DNA from 2 places in the Staphylococcus coagulans genome. Region 2 is predicted to be linked to the other one. Evidence: riboswitches for the same ligand, from Rfam matches in the RefSeq annotation. Region 2 holds a riboswitch; the other holds the start of a gene.
The links. Region 2 has a riboswitch for thiamine pyrophosphate ahead of thiO (glycine oxidase ThiO). Riboswitches for the same ligand answer to the same signal wherever they lie in the genome.
Positions count from the first base shown of each region.

Region 1: it holds a riboswitch for thiamine pyrophosphate, as region 2 does, so the genes downstream of both, KM149_RS10510 (thiamine phosphate synthase) here and thiO (glycine oxidase ThiO) in region 2, are expected to answer to the same signal.

Region 1 is NZ_CP092966.1:2,186,816-2,195,303, forward strand. Features, by position in the region: gene KM149_RS10480 (ribonuclease FAU-1 family protein) at 1-524, opposite strand, end outside; gene KM149_RS10485 (cupin domain-containing protein) at 896-1,372, opposite strand; gene KM149_RS10490 (YebC/PmpR family DNA-binding transcriptional regulator) at 1,396-2,109, opposite strand; gene KM149_RS10495 (ThiF family adenylyltransferase) at 2,185-3,192, opposite strand; gene KM149_RS10500 (thiazole synthase) at 3,192-3,959, opposite strand; gene thiS (sulfur carrier protein ThiS) at 3,962-4,162, opposite strand; gene KM149_RS10510 (thiamine phosphate synthase) at 4,168-4,752, opposite strand; TPP riboswitch at 4,827-4,934, opposite strand; gene KM149_RS10515 (Bax inhibitor-1 family protein) at 4,954-5,580, opposite strand; gene kdpC (potassium-transporting ATPase subunit KdpC) at 6,105-6,668, opposite strand; gene kdpB (potassium-transporting ATPase subunit KdpB) at 6,679-8,488, opposite strand, start outside.
Region 2 is NZ_CP092966.1:2,461,228-2,469,715, forward strand. Features, by position in the region: gene KM149_RS11840 (general stress protein) at 175-600, shown strand; gene KM149_RS11845 (hypothetical protein) at 909-1,583, shown strand; gene KM149_RS11850 (DNA-binding protein) at 1,695-2,294, shown strand; TPP riboswitch at 2,368-2,470, shown strand; gene thiO (glycine oxidase ThiO) at 2,564-3,682, shown strand; gene KM149_RS11860 (L-cystine transporter) at 3,747-5,138, shown strand; gene nfsA (oxygen-insensitive NADPH nitroreductase) at 5,248-6,003, opposite strand; gene ahpC (alkyl hydroperoxide reductase subunit C) at 6,645-7,214, shown strand; gene ahpF (alkyl hydroperoxide reductase subunit F) at 7,229-8,488, shown strand, end outside.

The sequences.
Region 1 (8,488 bases), 270 kb from region 2:
TTGATTTTCTGATAACAGTACATTGCCCGTCTTTCAATACCTTCAAAATCCTCATCAATCTGGATCATGAGTTGGTGTGCGATCACATAAGCTTCATGGTATTGCTTTCTTGTAATTTGCTTCGTTTTCAGTGCATATTCCAAGTCATCTTGATCAACAAGTTCATATTGACCATTGGGTAGTGCGAGCACATCTAAGCACAAGTCTAACGTACGTGCCTTACCTTTTTGCGTTATATTTTTTAAATTAATATCAAAATAATATTGCAATGGTTGTCCTTTATCATTAAACATGACAGTCATACTGTAACGCTTTTTTTCTGGTAATATTTGCAACCACTGATAGTTATCATCAGCCACGACTATCTTCTTACCTACAACGGTCACCTCTAAAGGCTCTCTCACCTTTTTAATTGTAATTAAACCTATGATGCCTTTAAATTTGTTATTGTTTACTTTAACTTCGATATAATCATGGTCTAAGAGGCGACGCCAGTGACGTTTATCAATATATTTCACTTTCACAGCCACCAACCCCCTTTCGTACATTATATATAAATCAGCGTTATATGTCACTTCTCTCAGTTTCTAACCCACTTGAACTTTGCTCATCTACACCTCGATGATAGATGTCAGTCTGTCTAAAGCTATGTGATGTGCAATATTTTTTATACGTCAATTTAAGCGTAGACGTTGATTTTCTGAAAGGTGAGAACATCGTACGATTTCATACATCTTAATATGAAACAAAAAACATACTAAAGTGTATACAATCGTTAGGTTCTCATCACCTTAACATCCACCTTAGTATGTTTAAAATCACAACCACTGTCTCCCATCATCGCCCTATATGTTATGGGATTGACGTAATGAGGTCATTCCTCATTCCCTTTCATTTACACATTCTTTTTCGCATATTTTTGAATGATTGTTTTATGCTCAGGATAAGTTTTTATAAGCTCATCTTGTGTGAATAATTCAAAATGTTCAAATTGAAATGCCGGTTGTACCATACAACCCACTACCGCAAAACTATTTTCTTGTTCAATAGAAGATGCAAAAATGGTATTTTTAGGCACAACAAATTGTAATACGTCACCATTTGCTACATCCGGACCGAGTTGCACAGTTTCATATGTGTGATCAGGGTGTATCATATGAATCGTGAGTGTATGCCCAGCATGAAAGTACCATATTTCATCAGCATCAATGCGATGAAAATGAGAAATGTTTGCGTCTTCTAATAAAAAATAAATGCTTGAATAATTTGGACGGCCTTCTGCCTGATTTGGACTTAATATTGTTTCACGATAATATCCCCCTTCAGGATGAGGGGTTAAATTAAGATGCTGTATCCATTCTTGAACATCCATAATAAATGCCTCCCAGAGATTTATTATAGTTCAACATTATGGAAGACACGTTGTACATCTTCAAGGTCTTCTAATACGTCAATCAGTTTTTCAAAAGTCGCTTGGTCTTCACCAGAAAGTTGCACTTCTGTTTGCGGTAACATTTCAAATTCTGCAACTTCAAAGTCAGCAACGCCCATGTCACGTAAAGCTTGTTGAACTGTAGCAAACTGGTCAGGTTCAGCATAGACGATTGTCAAATCACTTTCTTCAACCACGTCACGAACATCTACATCGTTTTCCATTAATGCTTCAAGTACGGTATCTGCATCAAAACCTTCAAAGGCAAATGTCGCTGTGTGATCGAACATATAAGCAACTGAACCAGAAACGCCCATATTTCCTCCATTTTTACCAAATGCGGCTCTTACATCAGATGCCGTACGATTAACATTGTTTGTTAAAGCGTCAACGATGACCATGGAGCCACTTGGACCAAAACCTTCATAACGTAACGCATCGAAATTTTCTTCGCCGCCACCTTTAGCTTTGTCGATTGCTCTTTCAATAATATGGTTGGGTACAGAATAAGTTTTAGCACGTTCAAGTACAAGTTTTAACGCTTGGTTTGACTCTGGATCTGGCTCTCCTGATTTTGCAGCCACATAGATTTCTTTACCAAATTTTGCATAAATACGACTTGTATTCTTATCTTTTTGTGCTTTCTTTTCTTTAATGTTATTCCATTTACGTCCCATTACTTCCATCTCGCTTTCACATGCTTTTTTGAATACTCTTTATTATACATGGAAATTTTACAGTCTGGCAACATTCTACTCAATGTGAACAGGTTGTACGAATAATCGTTGTACTAATTCATGCGCCGTTTGCTGATCTGACGCATGATAAATCAACAACCGTCCATCTTGATATAATGTCATTTCATAGTCTTTATATTGTAATCGTTTAATAAAATGATTTTCGATTAAACATGTCACACTTGGATGGATTTTTGCTGAAAACTGCTCTGGAGAGAGTCTATATTGATAAACGCCACCACACAGTAATTGTGTTTGTTCGAGTTGCTTATGATTTAATCGATCATATTGATGTTGAGCACAAACTTTACAATCTTCTTCTTTCAATGCTGTGATAGACAATGTTTTCATTTTGCCACGATAAATATCCATTGTCGTCATACGATAAGAAAAATCACCATGCATCAAATAATGAAAGACTTCTGCTACAACCAGACTACTCGCCATATGAACAGCGGGTGGAAGAACACCATTAATATCACAACTTTCCATTGTATCTGGCACATCTGGCATTACACAATGTAAGCATGGACCATCTTGATGAATTGGAAAAACACTCACTTGGCTCCCCACTACAGCCCCATAAATATAAGGTATATTTAACTTTCTAGAGGCTTCATTAACTAAATAACGTGTTTCAAATCGATCGAGTCCATCTAAAATCATGTCGGGTTGCGTTTCATTGAGGATGCCCAATATGTTTCTTGCGGTGATTTCCTCATTCAATGGTTCTATCGTCACCTCATGGTTCATTGCTGATAGATGTTGTTGTAATGCAAATACTTTCGGCATCATGGCTTGTGCATCCGCTTCAGTATAACCACTTTGACGATGTAAATTAGATAAGGACACCACATCTTTATCAACGATTGTTAAACGGCCGACACCACTTCGCGTCAATTGTTCTGCGATACCACTTCCTAGCGCACCAACACCGATAACCATCACATGTAATTGCTGCAGTTGGAGTTGTCCTTGTTGACCAAAAGGTTTAAATTTCTCTTGTCTGTTATAGCGGGTCATTATAAGAACCCTAACCCCTCTGATGGACTTGATTGAACAGCATTATAGCGAATAGGAATACGACCCGCTTCATAGCTCAAACGACCCGCTTCAATTCCTTTTTTCATTGCTTCTGCCATTTTCACAGGATCTTTAGCACGTGATACCGCAGAATTTAATAATATCGCATCTGCCCCAAGTTCCATCGCTTCCGCACAGTCTTTTGCCGAACCTATGCCCGCATCGACAATAACAGGAACTTGACTTTTTTCTATAATGTATCGCAAGTTTAAAGGATTGCTAATACCTCTTCCTGTACCAATTGGCGAAGCAAGTGGCATCACGGCATGTACACCAAGCGCTTCCAAACGTTTCGCTAACACAACATCATCTGAAATATATGGACAGACAATGTAGCCTTTTTCTAATAAAATTTCACATGCTTTATAAGTTTCGAGGGGATCAGGTAATAAAGTTTCATCGTCACCAATCACCTCTACTTTAATCATGTCACATACACCCGCTTCATTTGCCAATTCAGCAATACGTACTGCTTCATCAGCCGTTTTCGCACCTGCGGTATTTGGAAATGTCGTAAATTGAGATAAATCCACATTGGCTAAAGGATTAGGCAACTTTTCATCATACAAACTCATTCGGCGTACCGCAAATGTAAGTACTTCTGTTTCAGATGCGTCTATCGCACGAGATTGAATCTCTTCATTTTCGAATTTACCTGTTCCTAAAAATAATCTTGAATTGAAACTTAAATTACCAATTTTAAACATCATTAACCGCCTCCAACAAATTCTAAAAGTTCTAACTGATCGTCTTCACGCACTTCAGTTGTATCCCACTCTGAGCGTTTTACAACTTCTTCGTTACGTTCGACTGCCATGCGTTTTGACTCAATACCAAAGTGATTCAATATATCACGAATCGTAGTACCTTCATCGAAAAGTTGCCTTTCACCATTAACATATACTTGCATTACCTTCACTCCTTTGCATGCCAATAAGTGATCATTTGTTTAAACTGATGGATTTCGTTTGAAAACGCACTTCCGATACATGCGATCCCCGAAAAACCTGTAGGAACGTTTTGGATTGTCTCAAGACGAATGCCTCCAATTGCAATAATAGGAAAGTCAATAGACAACACTGATGCAATTTCACTAGACGATCGCGGTGGCTGATTGGGCTTAGAGGGTGTAGGAAAGAGATGACCAAACAACACAAAATCAAAACGTTGAGCTTGCGCATAGCGAATACTGTTTTCAGAATGTGTAGACATACTAATACGATAATCCGGCGACTTCTGTTTGATATATTCAGCTCCAACATCACCTTCTCTGAAATGAAGGCGATGAATGCCCAATTGCTCGGCAAGCTGCACATCCGTATGTACAATCATTTTAGATTTTGGAAAACCTTCATCATGCAACTTTAAAATCCATTTTTCTAGTTCAGGCTTTCTCATAGGCGTCCTGAAAATGACGCCATTAATATCAGGTTCAATTGCGCACAAGCGTTGAATATGCGTATGATCAAGCCTTTGATAAGGTGTAACCACTACAATCATCGTATCCATCCTCCTTAACGCAACAAAAAAAGCTACTTTTCATAAATCAAATTAAGAAAAGTAGCGTGTTATTCCCACGAATTCAGCCACTTTCCTACGCCAGTACGAACTGGATCAGGTTCAGGAATTTTGAAATCGCATTTCAATCTCAGCCATTCGCAATGGCACTTCCAGTGGAATCGTTTTATCTATTCAATTGCGTTAACGTTTTACCATACGTGTTAATTCTAACACATAACGAATAATACGGAAAAGGTTTAAGAACAAATTGAAACCCATCTCTCTAGGTGAAAATTGTCCTCGTTTCATTCGATTAAAGTCGTAAAGGGTATACAATAAGAATAATAACAAACCCACCACAGCAATAAGCGTATGGTAAATCGGATTATGGATAAACCATCCGAGTAGACTTGCTAAAATTAAAGCGATAAGTGTTACGAATAAATATTTTCCGATACTTGAAGCATCTTTTATCAAAAAATAACCTAAAAAGCCAAAGATAAGAAACGCCGCAATTGCTAATAAAACAGTATTAAAAAATACACTTGGCCCCAAATCTTCTAACGTATACATAAATGTGGCATAGGATAATAAGCCTGCAACAATGGTATAAATATGTGAAATGATAGGACCACTAAAACGTACACGTTGTACAACCATCGAAGTAAGGATAAGGATAAGTAATCCTATCGATAACGGTTGGCGCCATGCTTCTGGTAAAAATTGACCTAAATAAGTTGAAATGCCAAAAATAAGCCAATAATAAACAAAAAAGAGCCAAACTTTTCCATAAGCCTTACTAGCGGCTTGATGTGTTGATGATGACATCTTTTCTCTCCTTTCTTTTTGGTTGTTATATTTTACGATAGATTGTGTCACGAATAAAATAAAGTCTCTTGTCCTGTACCAGAAAATACCCTTTTTAGACCTCATTCATCTTAGTTTTCACGCCGTGTAATCCACATCTTATGTTCACTATCATTGTGGCGTTTCTTTATGTTATATTCAGTTGCACAAATTAGCCATCAATCTATAGAATACTTTCCACTGACTTATGAAGCCATTAGCCGTTGGACCTTGTTCAATGACTCATTGTTACAATGAATCGTCTTTTATTTTTAACGACAGATGGATGGCAAGACGCCTGAGGGAACAGGACAAGACGAAGACTACAGGCTGAGGCTGTCCCCTCGGAAAGCGAAGCCATCCATATAAGCAAACAACACCAAAAACGCTCTAAGACAGTTTCATTAAAAACAATCTTAGAGCGTTTGAATTGAGGAAATAACCCCAGCCTCATCTCTTCTATCATATCATCATAGCCCCTACAACGGCCATTGTACAATCAATAATTAATGTGCTGACAGATGATCTAAAGCCATATTTAACGCCAACACATTCACATAGTCATCATACATCGTTCCTTTATGTGCTTGCTTTGTAATTAATTGATCAATTTGTTGTGGTGAGAGATTTCGTTGTTTTGCAATACGTGCCACCTGTTGTTTTGCATTATCCACCGTAATATCCGGATCTAAACCTGAACCAGATTCTGTCACTGCATCAATCGGTGTATGGTGTCCATCGTCTTGTTTTAAATCTTCTACTCTCTTTTTAAGTTCAGGATTGCCATTTGAATAGTTATCACTACCAGAAGCCACCCCTTTTTCTTTCAATGTCGCTTTATCCATATTATATTTGACAGCACTCGTTCTTCCGTGAAAATATTGCGGTTCATTCCACTGCTGTCCAATGAGATTCGAACCTACTACCTTACCATTCTGTGTCACAAGACTTCCGTTAGCTTGGTGGTGAAACAACGTCTGTCCAACTGCCGTTACAGCCAATGGAAAGAGGACACCACACAAAACCATTGTCATTACAACGAGTCCCATGCTACTTCTTATCGCTTTCATATACACCCTCCTATATCCACCATTGAACAATGAGATCGATGAGTTTAATTCCAATAAATGGAATAATCATACCACCCAATCCATAGACCAACATATTTTTCATGAGGATGGTCTCAGTTGAAGCACCTTTAATGCGCACACCTTTCATCGCAATTGGAATTAGTAATGCAATAATCAGTGCATTAAATATTAACGCTGAAACAATTGCAGATTCAGGAGAATGCAAACGCATAATATTTAAAATACTCATTTCCGGTACAGTGACCATCATCATTGCAGGTAAAATCGCAAAATACTTCGCGATATCATTCGCAATACTAAATGTTGTCAACGCACCTCTCGTCATCAATAATTGTTTACCGATTTTAACAACTTCCATCAGTTTCGTTGGATTTGAATCCAAATCAATTAAATTTGCTGCTTCTTTTGCACTTAATGTACCTGAGTTCATAGCTAATCCAACGTTGGCTTGTGCTAATGCAGGCGCGTCGTTTGTTCCGTCTCCTGTCATTGCGACGATATGCCCTTTTTCTTGTTCTTCTTTAATGACTTTTATTTTATCTTCTGGTTTACATTCTGCGATAAAACGATCCACACCCGCTTCTTTCGCAATAGTCGCGGCAGTTAATTCGTTATCACCTGTACACATAACTGTTTCGATGCCCATTTGACGTAACTCTTGAAAACGTTCGACCAATCCTTCTTTAATGACATCTTTTAAGTAAATGACGCCTAAAATTGTTTGATCTTCAACGACGATTAAAGGTGTTCCGCCTTTACTAGAGACTTCAGTAACCAGCGATTCAATATTAGAAGGTACCATGCCACCTTTTTGTTTAACATATTTAATCATACTATTAGGCGCCCCTTTAAAGACTGTGCGATCTCCTATGATAATACCGCTCATACGTGTTTCTGCTTTAAATGGTTGGTAGTCACCTTTGACTTCGTCCGGTAATTGAACCGATGAAGCTTGCGCCAAAGCAACAATACTTTTACCTTCAGGTGTATCATCATAAACAGAAGTTTCATAAGCTGCGACGAGCAATCTGTCATACCATTCTTCATGCACGGGCATCAATGATTCCGCTAAACGGTTACCATAAGTAATTGTGCCGGTTTTATCCAAAATTAATACGTCTACGTCTCCGCATGTTTCTACAGAGCGTCCACTTTTAGCTAAAATATTAAATTGTGTAACGCGGTCCATCCCAGCAATACCAATAGCTGAAAGTAATCCCCCAATCGTTGTCGGTATTAAACATACTGTTAATGCGATCAACGTTGCAATGGGCACATTCAGTTTTAAGTACTGTGCAATAGGATAAAACGTTAAGATAACAACTAAAAAGATAATCGTTAAAGTAATAAGTAAGGTGAAAAGTGCAATTTCATTCGGCGTTTTTTTACGTTGTGCACCTTCGACTAAGGCAATCATTTTATCTAAAAACGTAGCCCCTTCCTCACTATCAACTTCAATAACGAGCCAATCCGATGTTACCGTTGTGCCACCAATAACACCTGAAAAATCACCACCTGATTCTTTAATCACTGGTGCTGATTCCCCTGTAATTGCAGATTCATCAACCGTTGCAATCCCTTCAATAATCGTTCCGTCTGATGGGATAGTTTCCCCGGCTTTAACAAGGATGCGATCTCCACGTTTTAACGCAGAACCATCAATCGTTTCATATTTTTCATCGCCTATAATTCGACGTGCAACCATATTTGATTTTGTTTCACGAAGACTATTCGCCTGTGCTTTACCTCGTCCTTCAGCAATGGCTTCTGAAAAATTAGAGAATAGAATCGTCAATAAT
Region 2 (8,488 bases):
GCAAATTTAACCCTCTTTCGCAATAGCATCGTCCTAAATCTATTGTATTCAGAAATTTATGGAAATTCGTTGCGTAAAGTGCTGTTTAAGCGCATAATAGCATTATAAAACCGTTTATACAACGGAGTATAAGGGTAGTGTAATTACAAAACACGATCGGGAGGCGTCACACGTATGGCACTATATAAAGTAGAAAAATATAAAGTTGCACGCACAGAAGATGATGCAATTCAATACGTTGATTTACTATTAAAAGAAGGTCTAAAAGAAAGCGAAATCGTGGTATTAAGCAGAGAAAAATTGAAAACAGATCGATTCAATGATTCACAAATTCAACACAAATCAACTAACGGAACAGTCAGTGATAAATTTATGCGCTTTTTTATCGGTGAAGATGCTGAAGAGGCCGCTTTGTCTAAATATAATTTCTCTGAAAATGAGCGAGAGGACCTTAAACAAGACATTATGAATAATAAAATTATAATCATCGCGCAAAGAGTTGATCACGAATGCAATGAAGTTCCAGAAAATAATGCTGCATATCAAACGCCAGATGATGACAAACATGCTCCTTCTGAACATAAAGGGGATATTGAATAAATCGATTGGGCGCTAGGTTCTATTGTTACTGCATGATTTCATAATCAATGATGGGGACGGGAATATGAGATAAATATGGAGATTTATAGAAACACTTAATTTCCATACACTCTCGCTCGTTCCCTTATTGTTTATCCTTTATTTTGACATCATGGTCAGTCATGAATAGTCCAACTTAGTCATCTATTTTATCAGAAAAAACAGTCACAAATGACTCCTCAACTATCTATATGTATTGCTACATCATTGCAATGACCCTATATACTTGCAAGAATAAACGAGAGTTAACTTAAAAGAGGTGACGTAACATGAACTTTGTACATATTAAATCTACGCATGATCGATGGTATGAGCCAGCAATAGCATTCTATAAAAATAAATTAGACCATCTTGTTACAGAAGATGCGTCTGTTTTTGCGCGATCACTTAAAACAGATAAAACCCAACATGACTTCGTATTTATTGTTGGTATTGAAGACGACGCGATTGTGAGCTTGGCGACAGCCCACTATGAAGCGACGACAAATGTCGGCTTTATTATTTATCTTCTTGCACAACACAGCCAAGATTGTGAAGCCTGCTTGAAAACGACTTTAGAACAGATTGAGCATGAGCTGAATCGTATATCTAACCAACTTCACGGTCGTGACGTTAATTTCTTTATGTTTGAATCTACATTTGAATCTAACGATGTTGATGAAGAAACAGCAAGAAAAATTAACTTCCGTCGTCACTTTTTAACAGAAAACGGCTACGAAAAGCAAACTGAAATTACATACTTACAACCTTCATTAGATCGTAACGGTAAGCCCATTCCTTTAGATTTATATGTGAAAGGCAATATTCCTTTAACTAAGGATATTTTTGGTACAAGTGTTAAATCCTGCTACATTTTAAAATATGTGTATGCGAATCAAATACCACGACGTATCATTTATCCATTACTTGTCAAAATGGGTTTACGCAAAGAACATCGTCCATAAGACCTTGAAATCAATGCTTAAAGCCGTTAAAATAATGAGAGAGGCAGACTGACGGGTCACTGAACGCACACTTCCGTACGTCTAAAAAGAATAGAAAGGATCTAATGATATATGCTGACAAAAGAATTTGCCCAAAGATCAGGCTTAAGTGAAAAGCAAGTACGTAAAATCGTACAGCATCTTGAAGAACGTGGTTACCATTTAAATAAAACAGAATACCGTGGTCGAGAAGCGACTGATTTTAAAGAAGAAGATATTGAATTATTCCAAGAGATAACAGAACGTGTTGCACGTACAAATAGTTATGATCTTGCTTTTGAAGAGTTAGAACAAGAAAAAGACTTTCTACAAGTTATCGTCAAAGAAGATAAACAACACTTGCCGAGCGATCAACAAGTGCCTCAACTTATCAATGAATTACGCAATGAAATCAATAAAATGCGTGAAGAACGTCAAATGTTAGGTCAGATGGTCAGCCAAGTTCATCAACAGCAAGAAGAATTAAAAGCGTTACATACCCAATTAAATCAACAACTTGAATCGAATAGTAAGTCCCTTGAATCACTGACAGCCGCACAAAAGGAACAAAGTGAACAATGGAGTCAAACACAACAAAGCATCGAGACTCAAACTAAAGAACAGCAGGCACTTGCGCAATCGATTCAAAGCAATGAAAAGAAAGGCTTCTTCCAACGTTTATTCGGTGGTTAAAGCGATTCAACCTTTGCGTAACTTGCATATTTCTAATATGAAAGTTACAATAATTAATGAAATCAAATAAAAATTTATATGCTAGGGGTGCTCGAGGCGAGCTGAGAAAGAATGTATCTTAACTCTTTGAACCTGAGGTGGTTAGAACCAACGAAGGAAAGCGTATGATGACAATGAACTTATTTCAACTCATTTTAATGATGACTCAATCATTTATTTCAATCATATACGTGTTCCTCCTGCATCCTTTCATGCAGGAGGCTTTTTTTATGAAACAAACAATTATTATTGGTGCCGGTGTTATGGGTTTATCCATTGCAAGACAGCTATCCTCTCAAAACCGACATATTCGGATTATCGATCGTTACACACCAAGAATGAATGCGTCGTACGCTGCGGGAGGCATGCTTGGTGCACAGAACGAGTTTTTCGAAGCCAATCCACTGTATCACCTCGCTATGGAAAGTCGTGCAATGATGCCTGAAGTTGCAGCCGACCTCGAGCGAGAAACTGGAATTAATATTGAATACCAAAAATACGGCCTAATTAAAGTTGCCTCTCAAAAACAAGATATCCAAGCAGTAGAAGCGCAATTCCAATTTTTACATAGCCAAGATCACACAATTAAACAACTCTCAAAATACGCTCTAAAACAACGTTTCCCAAAACTCAATCCTAACCAAAGTGCTGCTTTTAAAATCCAAGATGACGGGCAAATTAATGCAAACACCTATACGAAAGCCCTGATTGCTTCCGTTATAAAGCGCGACTATATCGAACTCATGACACAGACCGAAGTCTTAAAAGTCGAACGTCATCACAGCGGTTATACAGTCATCACATCTAAAGGCAACTTTTCAGCAGATGAATTGATTATTGCTGCAGGCGCTTGGTCTGGGACGTTACTCCAACAACTTCATATCCAATTACCTACTCAACCAGTTAAAGGTGACGTTAAACTGATTGCCTCTTGTTATAAAGGATTGAAGGAAACCATTTTTAATATGAATGGTTGTTACATCGTGCCCAAATTGCCTAATCGTTTCTTAATTGGTGCGACCTCAGACTTCGATAGTTGGAGCATTGAAAATAATGAGAACAACTTGTCATGGTTAGATCAAGAGAGCTTGTCTATGATTCCGCAACTCAAAAATCATCATGTGATTAAAACATGGACGGGCATTCGACCTATCACACCTAACCAAGAACCTATTATGGGAGAGGTTGAAGACCATCTTTATGTGTCCACAGGACATTATCGAAACGGTATTTTACTCTCACCTATAGCAGGTTCACTGATGGCAAAATTGATTGACGGCCATGCTAAAGCGAAAGAACAGCTTACGCCCTTTTCGCCCAAAATTGCTCAGATAAAAAATAAAGCTTGATTTTATACTTTTTTCCTATTATCCTATTGTATAAGTCGGAATTAAGAAGGAAGCGTATTTTGATATGTCTGTGTTTTTAACTATTATTAATCTAATTATTTTTATTTTCGCTCTTATTGGACTTTGGTTCATGACGAAAAAACATGTTAAATTCCCTAAACGTGTCTTTACTGCACTTGGTTTAGGGATCTTATTAGGCCTTCTACTCCACCTCATTTATGGTGTTGATAGCAAAGTCACATCAAAAACGACAGAGTGGGTTGGCTTAGTGGGAGATGGTTACATTGCACTCTTGCAAATGATTGTTATCCCATTAATCTTTGTTTCAATTGTTGCTGCTTTTACGAAAATTGATATTGGTGAAAAGTTTGCCAAAATGGGCGGATTGATTTTTGCTTTCCTTATTGGAACAGTAGCAATTGCAGCAATCATCGGTATTATTTATGCAGTTGTCTTTAATTTAGATGCCTCTAGCATTGACCTCGGTCACGCTGAGAATGCACGTAGCTCTGAAATTGCAAGTCAGGCAAAAGAATTAACGGCAACGACATTACCTGCTCAAATTTTAGAGTTAATTCCATCTAATCCATTTTTAGACTTTACGGGTCAACGTGCGACATCTACAATTGCTGTCGTGATCTTTGCGGCTTTTGTCGGCTTTGCCTTTTTACGCGTTTCACGTAAACAACCTGAAAATGGGCATACACTTAAACGTGGTATCGATGCGGTCTATTCACTTGTGATGGCTATCGTTACATTTGTTTTAAGACTTACACCGTATGGAATTTTAGCAATTATGATGAAAACTATTGCGACGAGTGACTTTGCTGCCATTTGGACGTTAGGAAAATTCGTTATTGCGTCTTATGCTGCACTCATCACAATGTATATCATTCATCTAATCATTCTTGCAATCATTGGTGTAAACCCAATTCAATATATGAAGAAAACAGCCGAAGTAATCTTATTCGCCTTTACTTCACGTTCAAGTGCCGGGACATTACCATTAAATGTTCAAGCACAAACGAACCGTTTAGGTGTGCCTCAAGCCATTGCAAACTTCTCTGGCTCATTTGGTCTTTCGATTGGACAAAACGGTTGTGCGGGTATCTATCCTGCCATGTTAGCAATTATGGTTGCACCTGTCGCTGGCGTAGAGGTTGATTTTAAATTCCTTGCAACTGTTGTTATCGTCGTCGTACTCAGCTCATTTGGTGTTGCTGGTGTCGGAGGCGGTGCAACATTTGCATCTATCCTTGTACTTTCAGCTTTAAATTTACCAGTCGGACTCGCTGGGGTGCTCATCTCTGTTGAACCTTTAATTGATATGGGACGTACAGCGCTAAATGTTAACGATTCAATGTTAGCAGGTACTGGAACAGCTAAATTAACAAAACAACTAAATGAAGATACGTTTAATTCAAATCATTATGATGAATTAACACCACAACATTAATAACATCACAACAAAACCCCTTTCAATCTTACGTGTGGAAAAGATTTGAAGGGGTTTTTGTTATTAAAACTTTATGATTTTAGATACTGTCAATTAATAGTTCGCTGATTTATTTTCTATTAAAACCTGCCATTTGCAACCATTCTTTCATTTCTGTGCGTTGCTTACTGCTCATAAATGCCGCTACTTGTTGTGACCACGTTTCACTTCGCTCACCGTTTGTACGCTGACTATAATATTGCGAAACTTCTCGATCATACTCCTCAAGCTGTTTTGATAACTGTTCATCATCTTGTGAATACGTATCAATATGAAAGACATGTTCACGTGGTAATCTTGGTTTTGGAGAACCATTTTCGTTATCTGCTGGTACGCCTAACGCCATTCCAAACACTGGAAAAACATGTTCAGGTAATTTTAATATTTCTCTCACACGCTGTACATCATTACGTAATGAACCTAAATAAACAATACCATAGCCCATATCTTCTGCAGTCAGTGCTATATTTTGTGCCGCCAACGCCGCATCTACAGTACCTACGAGTAATCCCTCAGCTGACTCAAAGCTATCTTCCATATTAGCTTCAAGCTTTTCACTAATTAACTGATGACGGTGATAGTCAATCACAAAAACAAGTAAATATCCATTTTCAACGACATAAGGCTGCCCAGATACCTCTTTTAAAGCTTCTTTCTTTTCAGCATCTTCTACACCAATAATCGATGTTGTCTGTAAATAGCTAGAAGTTGAAGCCATTTGTCCTGCCTCAATTAATTTTTCGACCGTGTCTCTACTGATTCGATCTGATTTAAATTTTCTAACTGAGTGATGTCGTTTTGCCAAATCATACACATATTCTGACATTTATAAACACTCCTTATCCTTTTTCTATATCCTATCAAAACACTCAAGAAAACGCATGTCCCTTGCATCTCATGCATACCCTTAAATCGTAGAAAAATAACAACAGAGGATACGATTTATATCGAATTGTATTCACTATTAATCGCACCAGGTGTGCTTATCTATGAATACATTTTAACCTAAGAAATAATGCCTCATTATTAAATAATCATTGCGGATTGAGCGGTTATATATTTTCATACTATATACTTGTAATTGAGAATCAGCATCCGTAAATGATATTAGCAGGCGTCTTATTAATCCCTCATTTGAATTGTTTAACACTTTTTAGAATAAAATTTATAACGCCTTTATTATCCAATTTCAAGCCTTTTTCATCATTAAGATGATACATTTATTAGAATTTAAGTCTCAATTTTTATCGCTTTAATCGCGCTAACTATGGCAAAAACGCTGATTCCACTGTCTTTCTTAGTGTATGTCCCTTTCAACAATGATATTTATTTGACGGAAAGCATGTTCCATGTCATAATAGCTATTGAGATTAGAATTATTATTAATAAGGAATTATAATTAAGACGAGACGTCTTTACATTCTAATCTAAAATAATAATGATTCATATAATAGGAGGATTTCGATTATGTCATTAATTGGTAAACAAATCGAGGAATTTTCAGCACAAGCTTACAACGCAAAAACAGATGAATTTGTTGAAATTTCACACGAAGACTTAAAAGGTAGCTGGAGTGTTGTTGTATTCTACCCAGCAGATTTCTCTTTCGTATGTCCAACTGAATTACAAGATGTTCAAGAACAATATGCGAAATTACAAGAACTTGGTACAAACGTATACTCTGTTTCTACAGATACACACTTCGTACACAAAGCTTGGCATGATCACTCAGACGCAATTAGCACATTAGAATACACAATGATTGGTGACCCATCTCAACAAATCACACGTTTATTTGATGTATTAGATGAAGAAAAAGGTCTTGCACAACGTGGTACTTTCATCGTTGACCCTGACGGTGTTGTACAAGCTGCAGAAATCAATGCAGACGGTATCGGCCGTGACGCAAGTACACTTGTTCACAAAATCAAAGCTGCACAATATGTGCGTGAAAATCCAGGTGAAGTTTGCCCAGCAAAATGGGAAGAAGGCGGCGAAACTTTAACTCCAGGATTAGACTTAGTCGGTAAAATTTAAGGAGGCTATGCTGCATGTTAAATCAAGAATTGAAGCAACAATTATCGCAACTTCTTGATTTGATGGAAGGTGACGTTGTACTTAAAGCAAGTACAGGTTCTGATGAAAATTCACAAAAAGTCGATAACCTTGTGAATGAAGTCGCAGAAATGTCATCTCGAATTACAGTAGAAAAAGCTGATTTAAAGCGTACACCTAGCTTTAGTATCAATAGACCTGGAGAGGACACTGGCATCACATTTGCTGGTGTCCCTCTTGGTCATGAATTCAACTCTTTCGTTCTTGCACTTTTACAAGTCAGTGGACGTGCTCCGAAAGAAGAACAATCTGTAATTGATCAAATCAAATCTATTGAACAACCACTTCACTTTGAAACTTATATCAGCTTAACTTGTCATAAATGTCCAGATGTTGTTCAAGCATTAAACTTAATGAGTGTATTGAACCCTAATATTACACACACTATGATTGATGGTGCTGTATTTAAAGAAGAAGCAGAAGACATCATGGCTGTACCTGCCATCTTCTTAAATGGTGAACAATTCGGTAATGGCCGTATGACTGTAACAGATATTTTGAGTACACTCGGTCAAGGTCCGGACGCATCTGCATTTGAAAACAAAGAAGTCTTTGATGTACTTGTTATTGGTGGCGGTCCTGCAAGTGCAAGTTCAGCAATCTATGCTGCACGTAAAGGGCTCACAACAGGTATTGTCGCTGATAGAATTGGTGGTCAAGTCAACGATACAGCAGATATCGAAAACTTAATCGGTGTTAAGAAAACAACGGGTCCATCATTATCAACTAACTTAGAAGAACATATTAAAGACTACAATATCGATGTTATGAAAGGTGTTCGTGCAGAACAACTTGAAAAAACAGACAAAACTGTATCAGTAACACTTGATAACGGTGCTGTTCTAGAAACACGTTCATTAATCATCGGTACAGGTGCACGCTGGAGAAAAATTGGGGTACCAGGTGAAGAAAAATACACGAACAAAGGTGTCGCATACTGCCCGCACTGTGACGGCCCTCTATTTGAAGGTAAAGATGTTGCAGTTATCGGTGGCGGAAACTCTGGTATTGAAGCTGCTATTGACTTAGCGGGAATTTGTAAAAATGTCACAGTATTAGAATTCTCTGACACGTTAAAAGCAGACTCTGTCTTACAAGAGCGTTTGAAATCATTACCAAACACACAAGTTATTACTAATGCAGCTACGAAAGAAATTACAGGTGATGATCGTGTAAACGGTCTGACTTATACAGAT